One region of the Microbacterium sp. W1-4-2 genome, then DNA from elsewhere that is predicted to be linked to it. Evidence: riboswitches for the same ligand, from Rfam matches in the RefSeq annotation. Region 1 holds a riboswitch; the other holds the start of a gene.

Region 1 (4,730 bases):
CAGCGCCGTGTGCTACCTGCTCGACATCACGGCCGTCGACGCGATCCGCTACAACCTGCCGTTCGAGCGGTTCCTGTCGAGCATGCGCGAAGAGGAGCCCGATATCGACGTCGACTTCGACTCCGACCGGCGCGAAGAGATCATCCAGTGGGTGTACGACAAGTACGGCCGCGAGCGGGCCGCGCAGGTGTGCAACGTCATCCAGTACCGGCCGAAGAACGCGATCCGCGACATGGCCCGGGCGCTGGGTGCCTCGCCCGGCCAGCAGGACGCCTGGTCGAAGCAGGTGGAGCGCTGGGGGGCGTCGCTGTCGACCGCCGAGGGGCACGACATCCCCGACCAGGTCATCGCGTACGCCGAAGAGCTGCTGAAGGCGCCGCGTCACCTGGGGATCCACTCCGGGGGCATGGTGCTGACCGAGCGGCCCGTCGGCGAGGTGGTGCCGATCGAGCACGCGCGCATGCAGGACCGCACGATCATCCAGTGGGACAAGGACGACGCGAGCTGGATGGGCCTGGTCAAGTTCGACCTGCTGGGCCTGGGCATGCTCGCCGCCCTGCAGTACACGTTCGATCTGGTGCGCGCGTCGACAGGGGAGGCGTGGGAGCTGGCGACGATCCCGAAAGAAGAGGCGGCCGTCTACGACATGCTGTGCCGGGCCGACTCGATCGGGGTGTTCCAGGTCGAGTCGCGCGCACAGATGGGGCTGCTGCCCCGGTTGCAGCCGCGGGAGTTCTACGACCTGGTGATCGAGATCGCACTGATCCGGCCCGGCCCGATCCAGGGCGGAGCGGTGCACCCGTACGTGCGCCGCAAGCTCGGGCGCGAGAAGGTGACCTACGCCCACCCCAAGCTCGAGCCGGTGCTCGAGCGGACCCTCGGCATCCCGGTGTTCCAGGAGCAGCTCATGCAGATGGGCATGGCGGTGGGCGGGCTCACCGGCGAGGACGCCGACCTGCTGCGCCGCGCGATGGGCTCCAAGCGCGGCGTGGAGCGGATCGAGTCGCTCAAGCAGAAGCTGTACGCGGGCATGGCCGGCAACGGGTTGGTGGGGGATGCCGCGGACGCGATCTATGCGAAGATCCAGGCGTTCGCGAACTTCGGGTTCGCCGAGTCGCATTCGCTGTCGTTCGCGCTGCTGGTCTATGCCAGCTCGTGGCTGAAGCTGCACTATCCGGCTGCGTTCCTGGCCGGGCTGCTGCGCGCCCAGCCCATGGGGTTCTATTCGCCGGCGACGCTGGTCGCCGACGCCCGGCGGCACGGGGTCGAGGTGCGCCGCCCCGACCTGCATCTGTCGGGGGTGCACGCGGTCATGGAGGTCGTGAGCGAACCCGGTCCCACCGGCCGGGACGCGTGCCTCGAGCCCGAGCAGCCACCGGTCGGGCCGTTCGATCGGGACGCGCCGGACGAATCCGCCGCACATCGCCGCGACGGGATGTTCGAGGTGCGGCTGGGCCTGGCCGCGGTCAAGGGGATCGGACAGGAGCTGGCCGAGAAGATCGTCGCCGAACGCGACGTGCACGGGCGCTACCGCGACATGCGCGACCTCGTACGGCGGGTGGGGATGAACACGGCGCAGCTCGAGGCGCTGGCCACCGCCGGGGCGTTCGACTGCCTGGGGCTGCGCCGCCGCGAGGCGATCTGGCTGGCCGGCTCCGCCGCGCAGGACCGCGCCGAGTTCCTGCCCGACTCGATGGTGTCGGTGCAGCCGCCGCTGTTCGGCGACCCGTCGAGCTACGAGCGGCTCGCAGCAGACCTGTGGGCGACCGGCATCTCGACCGACGACCACCCGATGACGCACTTCCGCTCTCAGCTGGATGCGCGCGGCGTGCTGACCTCGAACGGGCTGCGGCAGCACGAACCCGGGCGTCGCATCGAGGTCGCAGGACTCGTGACGCACCGGCAGCGGCCGGCCACGGCATCCGGTGTCACGTTCTTGAACCTTGAAGACGAATTCGGTCTCGTCAACATCGTGTGCTCGGTGGGAGCCTGGCAGCGCTACCGGCGCGTGGTGCGCGATTCGCCCGCGCTGATCGTGCGCGGCACCGTGGAGCGCTCGGTCGAAGGGGTCACGAACCTCGTGGCCGACGCGTTCGAGGACCTGCGCGTAGGCGTGACGCACCGCTCCCGCGACTTCCAGTAGCCGCTCGCGGTCGGGCACTGTGCGCCCGGGGCCGCGCGCTCGCCGTGTCTTGTCGGTGTTCGCTGTCTCGTTCGGCGTTCGCGCCTGCGTTTCGCGGTGGCGAGCGCGGACTCGGGTGGCCCGCCTGTCGCCGGACGCGAAGAGGGGGTCCCGGCCGTCGGCCGAAACCCCCTCGGGATCGTGCTCGCGTCAGCGCTGCGTGGCGAGGGCGAAGTGCACGGCACCCGCCTCATCCACCTCGGCGTCCAGCACCTGGTCGTCCAGCGCCGTGGCGGCGTCGGCGTCCAGGAACACCCGAGCGCCCGACTCGTCGACGATCTCGTCGCTCGTCTCCGGCGCGACCGCGAGGGTCAGCGCGAATCCCTGGGCGGGATCGTCCGATCCGTGGATGCGAAGCCCGGCGGTCTCGGCATCCGCTCCGCGCGCGACGATCGTCTTCACCGCGGTGGCGGCGTTCTCGGTCAGTGTGAGCATGATGCTCTCCTTCCGTAAGTCCTCTCGGAACCGGCCACGATTCCGCGATCGGCCACGCGATGCAACCCCCTGGACGCTTTGTGAGGGGATTCACACGGGCATCGGGGCCTGTGCGGGGGCGGCTACAGTGGCTGGTAACACGTGACACGGGGTGCCCTGGGCTCAGGGCTGAGAGAACACCCGTCGAACCTGATCTAGCTCGTACTAGCGAAGGGATGTCGCGCATGACGCGCACGCTCATTGATGTCGTCGACCGGGCCGCCGGTCTTCTGCCGCGGGTGCGGGAGCACCGCCCGCTCGTGCAGTGCCTGACCAATCCGGTCACCGTGAACCTGGTCGCCAACGCTCTGCTCGCGATCGGCGCGAGTCCCGCGATGGCCGACGTGCCCACCGAGGCCGGCGAGCTCGCCCGGGTGGCCTCGGCGGTGCTCGTCAACCTCGGCACGCCGAACGCCGAGCAGCGGGCCGCCATGCGCGAGGCGGTGACTGCCGCCGCGATCGCCGGCACCCCCTGGGTGCTGGACCCGGTCGCCGTCGGCGTTCTGACGCTGCGCACCGAGTTCGCCCGCGAGCTGCTCGCGCACCGCCCGGCGGTGATCCGCGGCAACGGCTCCGAGATCCGCGCGCTCGCCGGTGCCGGATCGGGAGGGCAGGGCGTCGACTCGGTCGACGGTCCCGACGCCGCGCGCGATGCCGCCGTCGACCTCGCGCAGACCACCGGCGCGGTCGTCGCGGTCTCGGGCGAGGTGGATCTGATCACCGACGGCGACCGGATCGTCCGGGTCGCCGGCGGCAGCCCACTGCTGACCGTGATGACCGGCGCCGGCTGCGCGCTGGGCGGTGTCGTCGGCGCGTTCGCCGGCGTCGCCGACGACCCGTTGGGCGCGGCCGTGGCCGCCAGCGCGGCGTATGCCGTGGCCGCCGAGCGCGCCGCGGCCCGGTCGACCGGCCCGGGGTCGTTCGCCGTGGCGCTGATCGACGAGCTGCACGCCGTGACCGCCGACGACATCGTCGACGGGAGGATCCGGTGAACCCCGACCTCTCGCTGTACCTGATCACCGACGGCGCGCAGCTGCGTCGCGGCGGACGAGAGCGGACGGATGCCGTGGCCGCAGCCGTCGCCGGAGGCGTGAGTGCCGTCCAGGTGCGCGAGAAGAACGCGCCGGCCCGCGACGTGCTGGCGTTCACCGCCGCGCTCGCGCAGCGCCTCCCCGATCGGGTCGCGCTGCTGATCAACGATCGGATCGATGTCTACCTCGCTGCGCGCGCCCGGGGTGTGCGGGTGGACGGCGTCCATGTCGGGCAGGGCGACCTGACCGCGGTCGACGTCCGCGGGCTGGTCGGCGGCGACGCTGTCATCGGGCTGAGTGCGGCCACCGCCGCCCAGTTGGCCGACGCCGCCGCCGATCCGGCGCGGATCGACTACGTCGGGATCGGTGCCGTGCACGCCACGACGTCCAAAGCGGACGCGCCGGCGCCGATCGGCGTCGATGCGGCCGGGCGCCTGGCTCGGCTCGTGAGCCTGCCGGCGGTGGCGATCGGCGGCATCGGCGCCGGCGACGCCGCCGCGCTGCGGCGGGCGGGGTTCTGCGGCATCGCCGTCGTCTCGGCCGTGTGCGCCGCCGACGACCCGCGGGCGGCCGCCGCCGAGCTGCGTGCCGCATGGGACGGGGGCACCCGGTGAGTCGCGGCATCCCTCGGGTGCTCAGCATCGCGGGAACCGACCCGACCGGCGGGGCAGGGCTGCACGCCGACCTGAAGAGCATCGCGGCCGGTCACGGCTACGGCATGGCGGTGACCACCGCGATCGTCGCGCAGAACACGACGGGGGTGCGCAGCATCCACGTGCCGCCGATCGACGTCCTCGACGCGCAGCTGCGCGCGGTCAGCGACGACGTCGAGATCGACGCCGTCAAGATCGGGATGCTGTTCGACCGGCCGACGATCGACGCGGTGACGCGGTGGCTGGCCGAGGTCCGCCCGCCGGTGGTCGTGGTCGACCCGGTCATGGTCGCCACCAGCGGCGACCGGCTGCTGGACGCGGCGGCCGAGTCCGCGCTGCGCGAGCTGCTCACGCACGCGCACCTGGTCACGCCGAACGTGCCCGAGCTCG
Region 2 (4,730 bases), on a different contig from region 1:
GGCATCTGGGCACAGGGGCCGGACGCACCGATCCTGTCGTACAACGACATCACCGTCACGGCAGGGGGCGAGCCCGTCCACATCCAGTGACCCGCTGAGAGCTCCTGCGCACCGGACCGGCTACCCTGGTTCCGGTCCGGTGCGGGAGGAGGCGCGGTGTTCGACAGTCCCCTGTCGGCGTCGGCGTACGAAGTGCTCGGGGTCGACCCGGCGGCCGACGACGAGGCGCTCCGCAGGGCGTACCGCCTGCGGCTGCGCCAGACGCACCCCGACACCGGGGGAGACGCGGCCGTGTTCATCCAGGTGCAGCAGGCATGGACCCTGGTCGGCACCGCCGACGCCCGCGCCGCATACGACCGCGGGCACGGATTCGGAGAGACGCAGCCGCCCGAATGGAGCGGATGGCGCGCTCCCACGTCCCGCGCCGATACCCGGCCGCGTGCCCGCTCCTACGGCCAGCCCGGCGGACGACGGCGCGAGCAGTTCCTGGCACTGATCCGCGAGTGGGCCGGCCGGGGCGTCGACCTGGCCGACCCGTACGACCCCGCCCTCGTGCGCCGGGCGCCCGTCGAGATCCGGCGGCTGCTGGCGGACGCACTGGCCGAAGAGGCGACCGCCCGCATCGTCGGCGAGCTGGGCATGGGCTACACGGTGTGGCACGACGTGGCCGCCGGCCGCCACGTCGACCAGAAGGTCGACCACGTCGTGCTCGCACCGAGCGGGCTGTACGGCATCCTCTCCGAAGACCTCGGAGGACCCGTGCGCGTCCGGCGTGGGGAGCTGGTGGGGGATGCCGTGGCCGGCGCGCCGATCGCGGACCTGATCGCCGGCATCCGCTCGATCTCGCGCGGCGCGCACGTGCGGTTCGGCGGCGCGATCGTGGTGCTGCCCGACGACGACGTCGTGCAGGCGATCGACGAGCTCGGCAAGGTCCGCGGCGTGCGCACGGTGCTGGCCGCTCGCGGCGCCCTCGCCAACGTGCTGCGCCGCGGCGTCGCCGGCGCCCCCGAGATCGGCGGCAACGAGATCTTCGACGTGCGCACCCGCCTGAACCAGACGCTGCGCTTCGCCTGAGCCGCATGAGCGGCCGCGCGCCTCAGCCGATGCCGAGCAGCTCGACCGGGTGGGTCAGCCGCCACCACAGGCCGGGTCCGTCGATGTCGCGGGTGAGGGTCACATCGACGGTCGCGGCATCCACCGGCCCTTTCGCCGTCAGCGACCCGACGACGTCGCCCTTCGCGCGATGGTCGCCGAGCTTCAGCGTCGCCTTCGCGGTGGCGGTCGCCCCGTTCCACAGTGCGACCGTCGCGTCGCCCGCGGTCACCACCGGCACCCACTCGCCCCACGACGTGTGCACGGTGCCGACCCTCGTCCCGGCGGCAAGGCCCGGGGTGGCCGCCAGTTGCTTCTCGACCTGCGCGAGCAGCGCCCGCGTGGCCGCCGTCCGGGTCTTCTCGTCGGGCTGGTGGAGGGTCACGGCGTCGATGCGCACGGTCGTGCCGCCGACCGTGACGTCCTTGCTCACCAGCAGGTTGTAGCCGTCGAGGGTGCCGGTCTTCAGCCCCACGACGCCCTTGTCGCCGATCAGGCTGTTGGTGTTCTTCACGAGCCCCGCGCCGGGCAGCTTCACCGACTTCTTCGCGACGATCTCGGCGATCACCGGATCGTCCATGGCGAGCCCGGCCAGACGCACCAGAGCGGCGGGTGTCGCGGTGTTGCCGGGGTCGATGCCGGTCGGATCCGTGATCGAGATCCCCGAGATCCCGTGCGCGCTCAGCCAGTCCTCGGCGGCCGCCGAGAATGCACGCGGGCTCGGCCACAGGTTGTAGGCGAGCCGGGTGGCGTAGTTGCCCGCCGAGCCCAGCAGCATGCCCTCGAGCAGCTGGTACTGCGTGAGCGTGCCGCCGGCCGGCACGTCGAGCGCTGACTCGTTGCGTCGCAGGAACTGCCAGTATTCGGCCCGGTCGCCGTACGTGAACCGGAACTCCGGCCCGCTCTGGCCGACCTGCAGCGGCATCCGGTCCAGCACGACCAAGGCCGTGACGACCTTGGTGATGCTCGCCATCGTGACCTGGTCGCCGGCCGAGGCCATCGTCGTGCCGACCCCGTCGACGGCGACCGCCGCCGATCCGGCCCTGGGCCAGGTGAGGGATGCCGCGGCTGCCGCGGGTGCGGTCACCGACGTCGCCGTGACCGTCGGAGGCAGGGCCGTCAGCGGCCAGACCCCCATGGTCACGCCGTACGCGACGAACAGCAGCACGACCATGCCGAGCGGTACCAGCACGCCCGGGCGCAGCGCCGACCGGCGCGGCCGCTCGGACAGCAGCGGCGTCGCGGTCGAGGTGACGTCGCTGGATGCCACGGCCACGGCCGCAGTGGCGGTCGGGCTCGAGCCGTCCCACCAGTTCAGAGCGCCGACCGTGCGCGATCCGTCGCCGGTCAGGACGGTGCCGTCGACGACGCCGGGATCGGCCGCAGGGCCGGGCGTCGTATCGGCGGAGGTCACCACGCCACGGTACCGGACCGCGCTTATAATGAGCCGTACAACCACGGGAGTCCGGTGTGCCGGGCTGAGAGGGAGCGAACACGCTTCGACCGTCGAACCTGATCTGGGTCATGCCAGCGCAGGAAGGAGAGATCATGCACGCATCCGTGTCCGCCTCGAGGACATCCGCCCGCCGCTTCCAGTGGCGCGTCGTCGACATCGTCGTGGCGAGCGTCGTCGGCGTCGCCGCAGGCGTCGTCTTCTGGCTGTGGGGGCAGGCCTGGACCCCGCTGTCGACCGCGCTGTCGTTCCTGCCGGGCCTGGACGGACTGCTCGCCGGCGGCTGGCTGTTCGCCGGCGTGCTCGGCGGCCTCATCATCCGCAAGCCCGGCGCCGCGTTCTACACCGAGGTCGTCGCCGCCGTGGTCTCGATGGCCGTCGGCACCCAGTGGGGCCCCGAGACGTTCATCTGGGGCGTGTTCGAGGGCCTGGGCGCCGAGATCGGCTTCGCGATCCTGCTCTACACGAACTGGCGTCTCGTGGGAGCGCTGGTCTCGGGCGCGATCGCCGGGCTGTCGACCGCGATCCTCGACACCAACTTCTCGTCGATCGCCGCGCAGTCGTTCGAGTACCGGTCCATCTACTTCGTCGCCGCGATCGTGTCGGGCGTCGTGGTGGCCGGGCTCGTGTCGTGGCTCATCGTGCGGGCCCTCGCCGCCACCGGTGCGCTCGACCGCTTCGGCGCCGGCCGCGAGGCCCGCGCGCACGAGGCGGACGACCCCGACGCCGCCTGAGGCGCGGCGTGACCGAGACCCTTCGCCCCGCCGCGGTCGCGGCCCGCGGCTGGGGCTGGCGCCACGCCGGCCGCCGCCGCTGGGCGGTGGCCGGGCTCGACCTCGACATCCCGGCGGGGCAGCGCGTGCTGCTGCTGGGCGCGAGCGGCGCCGGCAAGTCCACGCTCATGCAGGGCCTTGCCGGCGTGCTCGGCGACGAAGAGGACGGCGAACGCACCGGAGAGCTGCTCATCGACGGCGTGCCGCCGCAGGCTGCGCGCGGCAGAAGCGGCCTGGTGCTGCAGGACCCCGATGCGCAGGTGGTGCTCGCCCGCGTCGGCGACGACGTGGCGTTCGCGTGCGAGAACCTCGCCGTGCCCCGCGACGAGATCTGGCGCCGAGTGGACGCGGCCCTCGCCGCGGTGGGCCTCGGCCTCGGGCGCGACCATCCGACCGCGAAGCTGTCGGGCGGACAGAAGCAGCGCCTCGCCCTGGCCGGAGTCCTCGCGATGCGGCCAGGACTCGTGCTGCTCGACGAGCCCACCGCGAACCTCGACCCCGCGGGGGCCATCGAGGTGCGCGACGCCGTGCTGCGCGCGACCAGCGGGGCGACGCTCGTGGTCGTCGAGCACCGGGTGGGCCTGTGGGTCGACCACGTCGACCGGGTCATCGTGCTCGGCGAGGCGGGGCTGCTGGCCGACGGCGCACCCGCCGACGTGTTCGACCGGTACGGCCGCGACCTCTCCGCGGCCGGGGTATGGGTCCCGGGCGCCGAGCCGTGGCGCTCGTCGCGCGAGCGGCCCGGCGGCCCCGGACTCGCCCTGCTCGACGCGACGGACCTCGCGGTGGGCCGCCGTGCGTTCGGGAACCGGATGCCGCAGGTCGCGGCATCCGGCATCTCGCTGTCGGTCGCATCCGGCCGCGCGCTCGCGGTGACCGGCCCGAACGGCGCCGGCAAGTCCACCCTCGCGATGACGCTCGCAGGACTCCTGGACCCGGCCGGCGGAATCCTCGCCGCGACGGACGACCTGCGGGGAGGGCTCGTGCCCGAGCCCGTGCGCTGGAAGTCGCGGCAGCTGCTGACCCGCATCGGCATGGTCTTCCAGGAGCCCGAGCATCAGCTGCTGACCGGGCGCGTGCGCGACGAGCTCGCCGTCGGCCCGCGCGCGCTCGGAATGGGCGACGCCGAGGTCACCGCGCGGGTCGACCCGCTGCTCGAGCGGCTGCGCCTCACACGCCTGGCCGCCGTGAACCCGTTCACGCTCTCGGGCGGCGAGAAGCGGCGACTGACGGTCGCGGCATCCCTCGCCACCCGGCCGCGCGTGCTCGTGCTGGACGAGCCGACCTATGGGCAGGACGCCCGCACCTGGCGCGAGCTCGCCGATCTCATCGACGAGGTGCGGGATGCCGGCACCTCGGTGGTGTTCGTCACGCACGACCGGGACCTCGTCGACGCGCTCGCCGACGACGAG

Evidence for each region. A riboswitch is a leader RNA that binds a small molecule or an ion and turns the genes downstream of it on or off. The one in region 1 is predicted to bind thiamine pyrophosphate.
Region 2: another riboswitch for thiamine pyrophosphate. It lies ahead of AC3RX0_RS08275 (ECF transporter S component); the one in region 1 lies ahead of thiM (hydroxyethylthiazole kinase).

Annotation. Positions count from the first base shown of each region.
Region 1 is NZ_JBYRJC020000003.1:59,180-63,909, reverse strand. Features, by position in the region: gene AC3RX0_RS12915 (error-prone DNA polymerase) at 1-2,143, shown strand, start outside; gene AC3RX0_RS12910 (Fe-S cluster assembly protein HesB) at 2,333-2,617, opposite strand; TPP riboswitch at 2,755-2,850, shown strand; gene thiM (hydroxyethylthiazole kinase) at 2,833-3,648, shown strand; gene thiE (thiamine phosphate synthase) at 3,645-4,301, shown strand; gene AC3RX0_RS12895 (bifunctional hydroxymethylpyrimidine kinase/phosphomethylpyrimidine kinase) at 4,298-4,730, shown strand, end outside.
Region 2 is NZ_JBYRJC020000002.1:96,827-101,556, reverse strand. Features, by position in the region: gene AC3RX0_RS08290 (right-handed parallel beta-helix repeat-containing protein) at 1-90, shown strand, start outside; gene AC3RX0_RS08285 (DnaJ domain-containing protein) at 157-1,074, shown strand; gene AC3RX0_RS08280 (D-alanyl-D-alanine carboxypeptidase family protein) at 1,097-2,506, opposite strand; TPP riboswitch at 2,540-2,648, shown strand; gene AC3RX0_RS08275 (ECF transporter S component) at 2,641-3,279, shown strand; gene AC3RX0_RS08270 (ABC transporter ATP-binding protein) at 3,288-4,730, shown strand, end outside.